3 regions of the Aliivibrio sp. S10_S31 genome follow, and region 3 is predicted to be linked to each of the others. Evidence: predicted binding sites of a transcription regulator. Region 3 holds the regulator's gene; each other region holds the start of a gene.
The links. Region 3 encodes PurR, which represses purine synthesis genes. Its sites were predicted from a motif close to TNANGNAAACGTTTNCNTNA; they were not measured.
Positions count from the first base shown of each region.

Region 1: glyA (serine hydroxymethyltransferase) is a predicted target of PurR. The motif match lies at 1,851-1,870, and genes of this name have one in related genera.
Region 2: HC728_RS02470 (NCS2 family permease) is a predicted target of PurR. The motif match lies at 1,326-1,345, and genes of this name have one in related genera.

Region 1 is NZ_JAAUWR010000002.1:248,881-253,110, reverse strand. It holds gene HC728_RS02690 (ABC transporter ATP-binding protein) at 1-408, shown strand, start outside; gene HC728_RS02685 (MliC family protein) at 486-815, shown strand; gene HC728_RS02680 (YitT family protein) at 909-1,517, opposite strand; gene glyA (serine hydroxymethyltransferase) at 1,917-3,167, shown strand; gene HC728_RS02670 (SslE/AcfD family lipoprotein zinc metalloprotease) at 3,470-4,230, shown strand, end outside.
Region 2 is NZ_JAAUWR010000002.1:204,841-209,070, forward strand. It holds gene HC728_RS02470 (NCS2 family permease) at 7-1,299, opposite strand; gene HC728_RS02475 (aminoacyl-histidine dipeptidase) at 2,130-3,584, shown strand; gene alr (alanine racemase) at 3,698-4,230, opposite strand, start outside.
Region 3 is NZ_JAAUWR010000008.1:98,055-102,284, reverse strand. It holds gene torR (two-component system response regulator TorR) at 1-86, opposite strand, end outside; gene torD (molecular chaperone TorD) at 324-971, shown strand; gene purR (HTH-type transcriptional repressor PurR) at 1,251-2,264, shown strand; cyclic di-GMP riboswitch class I at 2,529-2,611, shown strand; gene tfoY (DNA transformation protein TfoY) at 2,740-3,327, shown strand; gene HC728_RS09020 (hypothetical protein) at 3,406-4,143, opposite strand.

The DNA of each region.
Region 1 (4,230 bases), on a different contig from region 3:
GTTCAGGCGCAAATCGTTAACTTATTACTCGATTTACAAAAAGAGATGAATTTGGCGTTAATTTTTATTGCTCATGACTTATCGGTGGTCAAGCACATCTCAGATAAAGTGGCGGTGATGTATCTGGGTAAAATTGTTGAGTATGGGGATTCAGAGACGCTTTATCATTCACCTAAACACCCTTATACCAAGGCACTATTATCCGCTATTCCTGTATCTCATCCTAAATTTAGAGGGAAAGAAAGGATTATATTAAAAGGCGATGTACCTTCTCCAATTAATCCACCAAAGGGGTGTCGTTTTTCAACTCGTTGTCCAAAAGCGGAAGAAGCGTGTTTTCGTGATGAGCCCAAAAGACAATTGCTTGATAATAATGCGCATGAAGTGGCTTGCCATTTATATAAATAAATATCTTTTTTGAAACATCTTAATGGCTCTGTTTTATCCTATAGTTACAAGGTTAGAATTAACATAGGTTTAAAAGAATGAAGAGATTATTGGTGTTGGCTATTTTTGGTGTGCTTGGTGGTTGTTCTTCAGTGACGGTTCCAGATATGGGGTCAGCGAAACCTGTGCATTATGAGTGTGAAGCAGGAAGAAATTTTGATATTACGTTCAATAATGATGATGCGTTGTTAAAGCTACCGAAAGAGGAATACGTATTAAAACGTGCGGTATCGGCATCAGGAATGAAGTATGTATTAAATGATGATATGCCCGATGTTAGCTCTGCAATTGTATTTCATGGAAAAGGCGATGAAGCCATTTTAGAGCTTGGTCGAGTCGTATTGAGAAACTGTACCGTTTCAAAATAATACTAATTTAAGTAAATAATCAGATATTTTGTAGAAAATAGATGAGATAAAAATGCCCATACATTCATTTGTATGGGCATTATTGTATTTAGCTTAAGAACCGTAGGTAACAATATAACGAGTTGGCTTGTGGTTCATTGCCAATACAATATTGAGAACAACGGCACCTAATACTGAAACGAGGAGTAACCATGGAGTGATAAAGAAAAACGAAGCCGTTAAAATACAGCAATCAATGGCCATTTGAACTTTACCTACAGAGATCCCGAATTTCTCTTGAATAAACAGACATAGCACATTGAAACCACCTAGACTTGAGCGGTGTCTAAATAGAATCAACATACCTAAACCCATCAATAACCCACCAGCAACGGCACAGTAAATATCATTGATATGATCCACTGAAATCATCATATTCAAATGATCAGTCATGATAGAAACAAGCGCCCCAGAAATTAAACTGGTTAATGCGAAACGTTTCCCAAAGCGTTGCCAAGCCAGAGCATAAAAAGGTAGGTTACATAGAAAATAAAGAATACCAAAGCTGATGCCACTCATTTGGCTAATTAATAAAGCTAATCCTGTTGTTCCGCCAGTCAGTAAATGTGCGGCTTGTAAAAAGAAAATCCCTTGTGATACTAAAAAAGTGCCTGTCAAAATAGCGATCACATCTTCTTTATGTGAATGTTTTATTTTTTCCACAGTGTGCAATACCTTGCGACGAACATAATAATGGTCGCTAGGATAGAGTGAATCGGAATTTATGCAATTAGCTAGGTGTAAATAAATAGAGGATTTGTAGTAAAGCCTTTACAGAGTGTAAAGCAGAAAAATTGACATATATAACAATATTAAAATGTCATATCTCTGTTTTCGTTCATGCAATTATTTGAATAACTAGTTATTTATATTGATGATTATGAATATATTTCATGTTGATAATGAGTAATCCGCAACAAAAATAACAAATTAATATGCAATTTAGGGTATCTGATCCAGATCAAATTATGTAGAATACATTGCAGTTGAGACTGGTGACGTAAACGTTTGCGTCATTGGGCTATTTTTGGGTTTTATATTTATCTGAGTCAGGAGATACAGATGCTTAAGCGTGATATGAACATTGCCGATTACGATGCGGACTTATTTGCAGCAATCCAGGAAGAAACAGTACGTCAAGAAGAGCATATCGAGCTGATTGCTTCTGAAAACTACACTAGCCCACGAGTAATGGAAGCTCAAGGTTCACAATTAACGAACAAATATGCTGAAGGTTACCCTGGCAAACGTTACTACGGTGGTTGTGAGTACGTAGATAAAGTTGAAACACTTGCTATTGAACGTGCATGTGAGTTGTTTGGTGCTGAGTACGCAAACGTACAGCCTCACTCTGGTTCACAAGCGAATAACGCAGTTTACATGGCACTGCTAAATGCTGGTGATACTGTATTAGGTATGAGCCTTGCTCACGGTGGTCACTTAACTCACGGTTCTCCAGTAAACTTCTCTGGTAAACTTTACAACATCATTCCTTACGGTATTGATGAAAATGGTCAAATTGACTATGAAGAAATGGAAGCATTAGCAGTAGAACATAAACCTAAGATGATCATCGGCGGTTTCTCTGCTTACTCTCAAGTATGTGATTGGGCACGTATGCGTGAAATCGCAGACAAAGTTGGCGCTTACTTCTTTGTAGATATGGCTCACGTAGCAGGTCTTATTGCTGCAGGTGTTTACCCTAACCCTGTGCCTCATGCTCACGTTGTAACAACAACGACACACAAAACACTGGCAGGTCCTCGTGGTGGTCTTATCCTTTCTAATGAAGGTGAAGATCTTTACAAGAAGTTAAACTCAGCAGTATTCCCTGGTGGTCAAGGTGGTCCTTTAATGCACGTTATCGCTGGTAAAGCCGTTGCATTTAAAGAAGCGCTTGAGCCTGAGTTCAAAGAATATCAAGCTCGTGTTGTTGCTAATGCAAAAGCAATGGTTGCTGAATTCTTAGCTCGTGGTTACAACATCGTTTCAGGTTCAACTGAGAACCACCTGTTCCTAGTTGATTTAATTGATAAAGATATTACGGGTAAAGAAGCGGATGCTGCACTAGGTTCTGCTAACATTACTGTAAATAAGAACTCAGTACCGAATGATCCTCGTAGCCCATTTGTTACTTCTGGTATTCGTATTGGTTCGCCTTCAATTACGCGTCGCGGTTTTACTGAAGAAGATGCGAAAAACCTTGCGGGCTGGATGTGTGACATTCTAGATAACATGGGTGATGAGTCTGTAATTGAAGCGACAAAAGCAAAAGTATTAGAAATCTGTAAGCGTCTACCAGTTTACGCTTAATTTTTTACTTTATTAAAATGTTAAAGGCTAGCCTGTAATGGGCTAGCCTTTTTTATTGATAGTTTTAACTATTTCTTTTCTATACGATTATTTTGTATTTAATCAGTTATTGGTATGGTTTTTTACGTTAACAAGTGTGAAATAAAGTACAGATAAATAATGATAAATATGCAAAGTAATTTCTGTTTCATGATTTTAATTCTATTTCTGTATTATTTTTGAGAATAACTAAAAATAGTTGTGGTATGTTTCGATCTTAGTGAACTGAACGTTTAGTTTCAGCACTTCTAAAAGGTTGAATCATGAATAAAAAACTATTATTAGCGTCATTGATACCAATGTTGCTAGCTGGCTGTAATCAAGAAGAAATAAATATAGGAAGTGGACCTGATAGTGGGGCTACAACGCCTCCTACTCCCCCAGTGATTCCTATTACTTATATCAGTACATTAATGGCCTCAGGAAAAACCATTACCGGTGATGTCTATTGTAATGGAAAGCCTTTAAATACAGACTCTGGAACTTTTACAGTAAAAGAAGGTTCGGTATTTGATTGTTCTTTGGGTGGGCTGACTCTAGGTGAATTTAAAGCGCCAACTCCAGAAGCTAAGATTTCTGGTGTAACAAATACTACATCAGAAGCCTCTTTTGACCTTCAAGAAGTAAAAGGGGCAAATGCAACGAGAGTTCTTCAGTCTATTTCTACATGTACCCAAGAAGATAGTATTTGTTTGGATGACTTTGATTCTATTGATATTCAAGATATTTATTCAGATTTAGATAATAACGAATCTGTTAATGCATTTTTGAAGTCAAAAGAAGAAGAAGCGACTGATGAAGTTGGTAAAGCACCGAGTTCACACGTTGATACTGAAATTGTTCCTGAAGTAACACCTGGTACAAGTAATGATTTAAATAGTGGTTTTGTTTCTGCTAGTGCAGAAGATAGCTATGCCTATAAACCGAGTGCTGAGGCGAAAGTATTAACTAAGAGCCAGTTAACGGATAGTACAGGTACACCATTAGCTGGAGTTAATTTCTTTTCTGCTAATGCAGTAGGTAT
Region 2 (4,230 bases), on a different contig from region 3:
CAACGACTATGCCGTAAAAATAAATTTCAGCGTGAATAATGCAGCTAGAACCCAAACGCTGATATGAACTTCGCGACCTTTACCACTAAGCAACTTAATTGCAGCGTAAGAAATAAAGCCTAATGAAATACCATCAGCAATAGAAAAGGTTAACGGCATTAATAAGCATACCACAACAACTGGGGCTGCTTCAGTAAGATCTCGCCAATCAATGCTAACAAGACCTGACATCATCAAAATCGCGACATAGAACAAAGCACCAGCGGTTGCATAAGCTGGAACCATTCCTGCTAATGGAGCAAAAAACAATGCAAGTAAGAACAGAATACCAACAACAACAGCTGTCAAACCAGTTCTACCACCTGCAGCTACCCCTGCAACACTTTCAATATACGATGTCGTATTTGAAGTACCCAATAAAGCACCAACTGATGTCGCTGTTGAGTCAGCAAGTAGCGCTTTATTTAAACGAGGGATATTGCCGTCTTTGTCCATGATCCCCGCTTTCTGTGATACGCCAACTAAAGTGCCCGCTGTATCAAATAAATCGACGAATAAGAATGCAAATACTACTGTTAGCATGCTTAGTTCAAACGCACTAGAAAAGTCTAATTGTAAAAAGGTAGGTGCGATACTTGGCGGCATTGACATTACACCAGCATACTGAACATCACCAAAAAGCAATGCAAGTGCGGTTACAGCCAAAATAGCAATCATAACAGCAGCTTTATAGCCACGATGCACTAAAGCAATGGTTAAAAAGAAAGCTAATGCCCCCATAACAGCAGGAAAACTGTTAATGTGGCCCATTGAAACCAATGTCGCAGGGTTATCAACAACAATCCCTGAATTTTTTAGTGCAATAAATGCCAAAAATAACCCAATACCGGCAGAAATGCCCGTTCTTAAAGAAAGAGGGATTGAGTTAATAATTAATTCTCTAATCTTAAATAAGCTAAGAAGAATAAATAAAACCCCTGACATAAATACTGCAGCAAGAGCGACTTGCCATGTATGACCCATACCTAAAACAACGGTATAAGTAAAAAAGGCATTAAGTCCCATACCTGGAGCTTGAGCTATCGGGAAATTTGCAACAAATCCCATAATGAAACAGCCAATAGCTGCTGCAATACAAGTTGCGACAAATACAGCCCCTTTATCCATTCCCGCATCCGCCAAAATCGCTGGATTAACGAAAATAACATAAGCCATGGTTAAAAACGTGGTTATACCAGCTATAACTTCAGTACGAACAGTCGTACCATTAGCTTTTAGTTGAAATAATTTCTCAAGCATTAGAGTAATTTCCTAGTGAATTTATGCAATCTAAACGTTTGCGTAATCGATTGGCTGAGAATTATAAAGTGGAATTATGCTAATTTCTAGCGATAGTTGCCCTTTTAATAAGCAAACAGTAAATAAAGTGAATGCACTAATCTTACGATCATGAAATTAATTTAATGATTCAATTAGTTAGAATGAAAAATAAAAAGAGTGTGGAAGTGATTAATATTTTTTAGATAAAAAAAACGCCATCCAAAATAGTTTTGAATGGCGGAGAATTAACTGCCCATAAGGGTAGAATAGAATTCCAATTATAGGGGTATTACTTTAACGTATAAAACCGAAGTTTTATTAGTAACCAAAGCACATTGGGTACACAAATTGACTTGTGTATACAGAGCGTTGATTCCAGAATTTTGAAGAACTTAAAAAAGACATAACATCACCTTATCAATTGATAGTTTTTAACATTTTAAATTGATCTCGGTTCCTTGGAGGCGATAAATCGGACTCATCCTATGAGCATTTCTATTTGCCTTATCAGCAGATGAGATAACTATACCACCAAGAAATTAAATTACAACAAAAACATGACGAACCTCACATAAAAAACAGAAAATAGCTTATTGACTATACTAATAATGTAATTTTATTACGAAACCGTTTGCGAATGCTGCTCATTTAATCGTCTGTCATTTCATCATTTTAAATTGTTTTTCCATTTAGAATATCAAACAGAGTAATTCGCTAGATTCAGAGGTATACTGAATTGTATTAACAAACAATGACTCAAATAATTAGAGCATTAATAAGTAAAAACCGTTTTCATAAAGGAGATTCTTGTGTCTGAGATCAGTCAACTAACCCCTCAACCTCTTTGGCAATTTTTTGACAAAATCTGTTCTATTCCTCACCCTTCAAAACATGAAGAAGCATTGGCTCAATACATTATTGAATGGGCAACAACTGAAGGTCTAGATGTGCGTCGTGATCCTACTGGTAACGTTTTTATTAAAAAACCAGCAACACCAGGCATGGAAGATCGTAAAGGCGTAGTCCTACAAGCTCATATCGATATGGTTCCACAAAAAAATGAAGATACAGAGCATGACTTCACTAAAGATCCAATTCAACCGTACATTGATGGTGAGTGGGTAACGGCAAAAGGAACAACGCTTGGTGCTGATAACGGCATGGGTATGGCATCTTGTCTTGCAGTGTTAGCATCAAAAGAGCTAAAACACGGCCCTCTAGAAGTATTATTAACTATCGATGAAGAAGCTGGTATGACAGGAGCTTTTGGTCTGGAAGCAGGATGGTTAGAAGGTGATATCCTTTTAAACACAGATTCAGAGCAAGAAGGTGAAGTTTACATGGGTTGTGCTGGCGGTGCCGATGGTGCTATCAAATTAGACATTGAACGTGAAGCCCTTCCTTCTGGTTACATCACGCGCCAAATTACACTTAAAGGCTTAAAGGGTGGTCACTCAGGTTGTGATATTCATACTGGCCGTGGAAATGCTAACAAACTACTAGGTCGTTTTTTAGCTGGTCACGCACAAGAGCTTGATTTACGCCTTGTTGAATTCCGTGGCGGTAGTCTACGTAATGCAATTCCACGTGAAGCTTTTGCTACTATTGCAGTTCCTGCCAAAAATGAAGCTAAATTAGCCGAATTATTTACTTTCTATACAAACCTATTAAAAGATGAATTAGGCAAAGTAGAAACAGATATCGTTAGCTTTAACGAAACAGCATCTGCAGAACAAGTACTAACAAAGAACACTCAATCTCGTTTTATTGCAACACTAAATGCATGTCCAAACGGTGTAATTCGCATGAGCGATGATATCGAAGGTGTAGTTGAGACGTCATTAAATGTTGGTGTGATCACCACTGACGAAAACAGCATTACTATTCTATGTCTTATCCGTTCATTAATGGATTCAGGCCGTAGCATGGTTGAAGGTATGCTTTCATCTGTTGCTGAGCTAGCTGGTGCTCAAGTCACTTTCTCAGGTACTTACCCTGGTTGGAAACCTGATGCGGATTCAGAGATCATGCACGTTTTCCGTGATGTATATGAAGGTATTTACGGCAATAAACCTAATATCATGGTGATTCATGCTGGTCTTGAGTGTGGGTTATTTAAGAAACCTTACCCAGAAATGGATATGATTTCATTTGGCCCAACAATCAAATTCCCTCACTCTCCAGATGAGAAAGTGAAGATTGATACTGTTGCATTATACTGGGAACAAATGGTGGCTATTTTAGAAAATATTCCTAAAAAATAATGCTATCTAACTAAACAACAAACGGTCAGCACATGCTGACCGTTTTTTATTTACGCAATTATAATCTAAATAAGTACCTAATTTCTCTTACTTAAATTCGTGCAATCCGACGTCTATTTGTAGATCTTAGGATTTGTAGAACCCCAAATAACATAAAGTTCAGGCATGCTACGGCTACTGAATGCTTCCATTTCTTTCGCCTCAATAGTGAATTCATTTTGCTTACCAAATAATACAACCTCATCTCCAGGCTGCACATTTTTAATATCAGTGACATCTACCATTGTGGTATTCATTGATGTTACACCAACAACATTCGCTTTTTGGCCATTAATCAGTACGTAACCATTATTACCAATAGAACGAACGTAACCATCAGAATAACCTAATGGTAAATTAGCTAAAATAGAATCGCGCCCTAGCACATAAGTACTGCTATAACCAATAGTACTCCCTTTTGGTAAATAGTTTAAAGAAGCCACAGATGTTTTGAATTGAACAATGCGTTTGTATTCAGGATTATTTGGCATATCACCATAAAGAAGACCACCAGGACGAACCATATCTAAGTGCGCTTCAGGTAGATTGATTGTGGTGTATGAATTTGCCACATGCAGTGTAATATCATCACGGTTTAATTGTGCTT
Region 3 (4,230 bases):
ACTTGATATCCCTCGGCTTCAAAGTAGCCTACAAGTTTAGAGCGAGTTACCACTTCGTCTTCAACAACTAAAATGTGATAGCTCATAATCTTCTCTTTATTTTTGGTTATTTGGATAGTTCTTATCTTATTCTATTCATAATCTGTAATAATGCCAATTCTCAATTGATATTTCTGTATTTTATTTGATTCAAAACAATTATTAATAAAAATTGAGCTTTAACCTTTACAAACATCTTTATACACCCTGTTAATGATAGGTGCTATTCCTTTTCATACTTATCCAGTACAATTTAGGAATAATTTTTTTGGAGCATAAGATAAATGAACGAACTTACTGCGTTTAATGAGCAACGCGCTGAAATATACTGGTGGCTATCTAGCCTATTATCAGCAGAATTAACGACAGAACAACTTGAGCAATATGGCAGTTTTGAAGTACGTACTTTTCTATCTAATTTAGCTGAAACACCAGAACTAAGTGATTCAGTTAATGCATTAATTGAAAAATTAAATGCCGTGCAAGGTCGTGAAGATGCACAACTTGAACTTTCTGCTGATTTTTGTGATGCCTTTTTAGGCTCAGATAAAAGTAGTGCGCTACCGTACGCTTCTATGTATCTTGATAAATCAGGTTTACTAAACGCAAAACCTGCTCAAGATATGCGTGAATGGCTTACAAAATACAATATTGCACAAAAAGCTGAATTTAATGAGCCTGCTGACCACATTGCCATTGAATTAGATTTTTTAGGTAATTTAATTGTGATGACAAATCAGCAAGCTTCTGAAGATGAATTTGAAACTTATATGAATGCTCAACTAACCTTTATTAATGAGCAACTGTTAAGTTGGACACCTCGATTTAATGAAATTTGCATCGAAAGAGATAAATTTGGTTTCTATGCTGCAGTAACAGGCTTACTTGTTACATTCCTAAAGCTAGATGTGAAATTTCTTGCTGGCGAATAATATAAGATAATTGCTTTTATTATTTATGTTAAAAAATATGTGATATAAATCAAAAGCAATATCAAAATTTATTAAATCAGTAATTGTTTGCACTATGCTTTAAAGATAAAATGTGATCGCAAACGATAAAATTTGTATTGAAATGAAAACCGCATTTTACGCGGTTTTTTTCATTTTTAACCAGGGCCTATTTATCTTCCATCAGTTCTTCTAGTTTAGAGCTACACCTTTTTTGTTGGAAAATAAATAGCCCCTTATTACCTATTATAAGGTTTATATATGGCTACTATTAAAGATGTGGCGAAGCTGGCAGCAGTTTCAACAACCACCGTTTCTCACGTGATAAATAAAACGCGCTTTGTTGCTGAAGCAACACAAAAACGTGTTTGGGAAGCAGTTGAAGAATTAAACTATGCTCCAAGTGCGGTAGCACGCAGCTTAAAGTGTAATACAACACGTACTATTGGTATGTTAGTAACACAATCATTTAACCCATTTTTTGCAGAAGTAATGCATGGTGTTGAAAACTATTGTTACAAGCAAGGTTACACACTATTCATGTGTAATACTGAAGGCGACCTAGAAAAACAAAAACACTATTTAAGAATGTTGGCGGAAAAACGAGTAGATGGCCTACTTGTAATGTGTTCAGATTTAAATGAACAATTACTGACCTTACTTGAAAAAAACACCGAGCTACCAATGGTTATTATGGACTGGGGTCCTGATAGCCCGCGTACAGACAAGATCATTGATAATTCAGAAGAAGGCGGTTACTTAGCGACGAAGCATCTTATTGAAAATGGTCACACTCATATTGCATGTATCACAGGTCAAGCTGATAAAGTGACTTGTAAAGAACGAGTTCGAGGTTTTGAAAGAGCTCATGCTGATGCAAATTTATCTTTTAATCCAGAATGGATTCTAGAAGGTGATTTTGAGTGTGCGTCTGCATCTAAGGCGGTTGACAAAATTCTTTCTATTGAAGAAAGCAAACGCCCTACTGCACTATTCTGTTTTAATGACATTATGGCATTAGCTGCAATTAGTAAGATTCAACAATCAGGCTTACGTGTACCTGAAGATATTTCAGTTATCGGTTATGACAATATTGAATTGTCTGCGTATTTCTCACCACCATTAACAACGATCCATCAACCTAAACGCCGTGTAGGTAAAACAGCGGTTGAGATTTTGTTGGAACGAATTAAAGATAAAGATCATGAAAGACGTATATTCGAAATGCAACCAGAGGTTGTTACACGTAGCAGTGTTTTAAATCGCCTTAAATAATTTGCCTGACTTCATAATAAAAACCATGCCAACGAGCATGGTTTTTTTATGCTTACTAAACTCAATCTTAATTCTCAATAATAAAAAACCTATAAATACTGACTATCGATCTCTGAATTTTTATAAATATCAATATTAAAAGTATTAAATAAGAGAAAAGTTGAACCGACCTAACAAATTTCGATGAAATATTTTGGAACTAATATCACATTTATGAATTTTCTGTTCCAACATTTCTTATTGATTGCTATATCATCAATCTTGTCACGAACATGGCAAACTACATGAAAATGTAGGACGCAAAGCTTCCGGCCTAAGTATTTATATAAGGTAGCGGGGTTGCCGACGGCAAGTGGTCGATTCTATCCCTTGTTAATTTTTACGTTAAAATAACAATACTTAGTTTTCAACTTGCTACTATTTCCTCGGGCTCAGTTGTTTAGTGACATAGACTTACTAACCGAGAATTATTGCAATGGATAAACCAGTATTAAAAGACTCACTTCGTCTACTATCTTCACTAGGAAAGATCACTTCTCGCTCTATGTTTGGGGGATTTGGAATCTTCATTGACGACACCATGTTTGCTCTTGTAGTTCAAGATAAGCTTCATTTAAGAGCAAGTGACGAAACAATTAATTTATTTAAAGAACAAGGCTTTGAACCATACGTTTATAAAAAACGTGGATTCCCAGTTGTAACAAAATATTTTGCTATATCTCCTGAATGTTGGGATGAACCAGATTCAATTTTGATTCAAGCGGTTGTTGCTTTAGATGTAGCGAAAAAAGATAAAGAAAAACAAAAATCAGCAGGTCCTTCTCGTATTAAAGATTTACCTAACTTACGACTTGCAACAGAAAGAATGCTGAAAAAAGCAGGAATTACAACAGTTGAAGAACTGAAAAACACGGGCTCTGTTAATGCTTATAAAGCAATACAGCAAACACATTCAAGTTCAGTAAGTGATGAATTATTATGGTCTTTAGAAGGGGCTATAAAAGGAATGCACTGGTCTGTAATTTCTGCAGAAACACGTAATGAATTAAGAAAACAGCTATAATTAATATTGTTTTAGATTCATTTTTATTATGTTGTATTCTATAACGCATAGAATACAACATAATCACTACTATCAGCCTTAATCGACTGGTTCTTCATCTACTTGCATCATAAAATCAGTAATCCAACCAATTAATAATATCATTAGCCAAGAAACCATAATTGAATTTGGTACTTCAAACTTTGGCGAAATAATTAATGTAGAAAAACCAATAACAGGTAAAAGCCAAGATAGCATAGGTAACCAATTTCTATACTTTGATCTTCCGATACTTTGTAAACACACAATCAGCCCTGTAATCGACAATGCTACCAAGGCTGCATGTTGTAAACCTCCAATCCATAAAGGAATAACAAGAACTAATGGCCACCACGCATTTCGATTAACTGGTTTCCAACTTCTTGCCGCAATCCAAACTAATATGACACATACAATTTGAGTCAATGTAGCCCACGCACTTCCAGTTAATTTTTCTTCATATTGTAAAGCCATGATCCCAGCTTGCATCGCAATAACAACAGCAGCAATAAATACGATTAAGTGTATGCTTTTACGGTGTGAAAAGATCACCATTAATAATGGAAACAAAGTCCAAACAGAAATAGATAATGGCATTGGTTGGTATTGAAGTGTAAAACCAAATAATGATAAGCCAATTAACAATACCCAAGTAGCAACCCCTCCTTGAGGGATCAACCATAAAATAGGTATCGCCAAAGCCAATAATGGTAGCTCTCCCCCACTAACACCAAATGCTAAAACGCCAACAATAACTAAAACAAAACTTAAAATGATCGATAACACTGCTAGAAACATCGCTTTCCCTCCATGGATCAGAGTTGTTCACTTTGTTATTATTCCAGTGTAGCGTTATTAATCATCTTTATCACTGACCCACTTCAC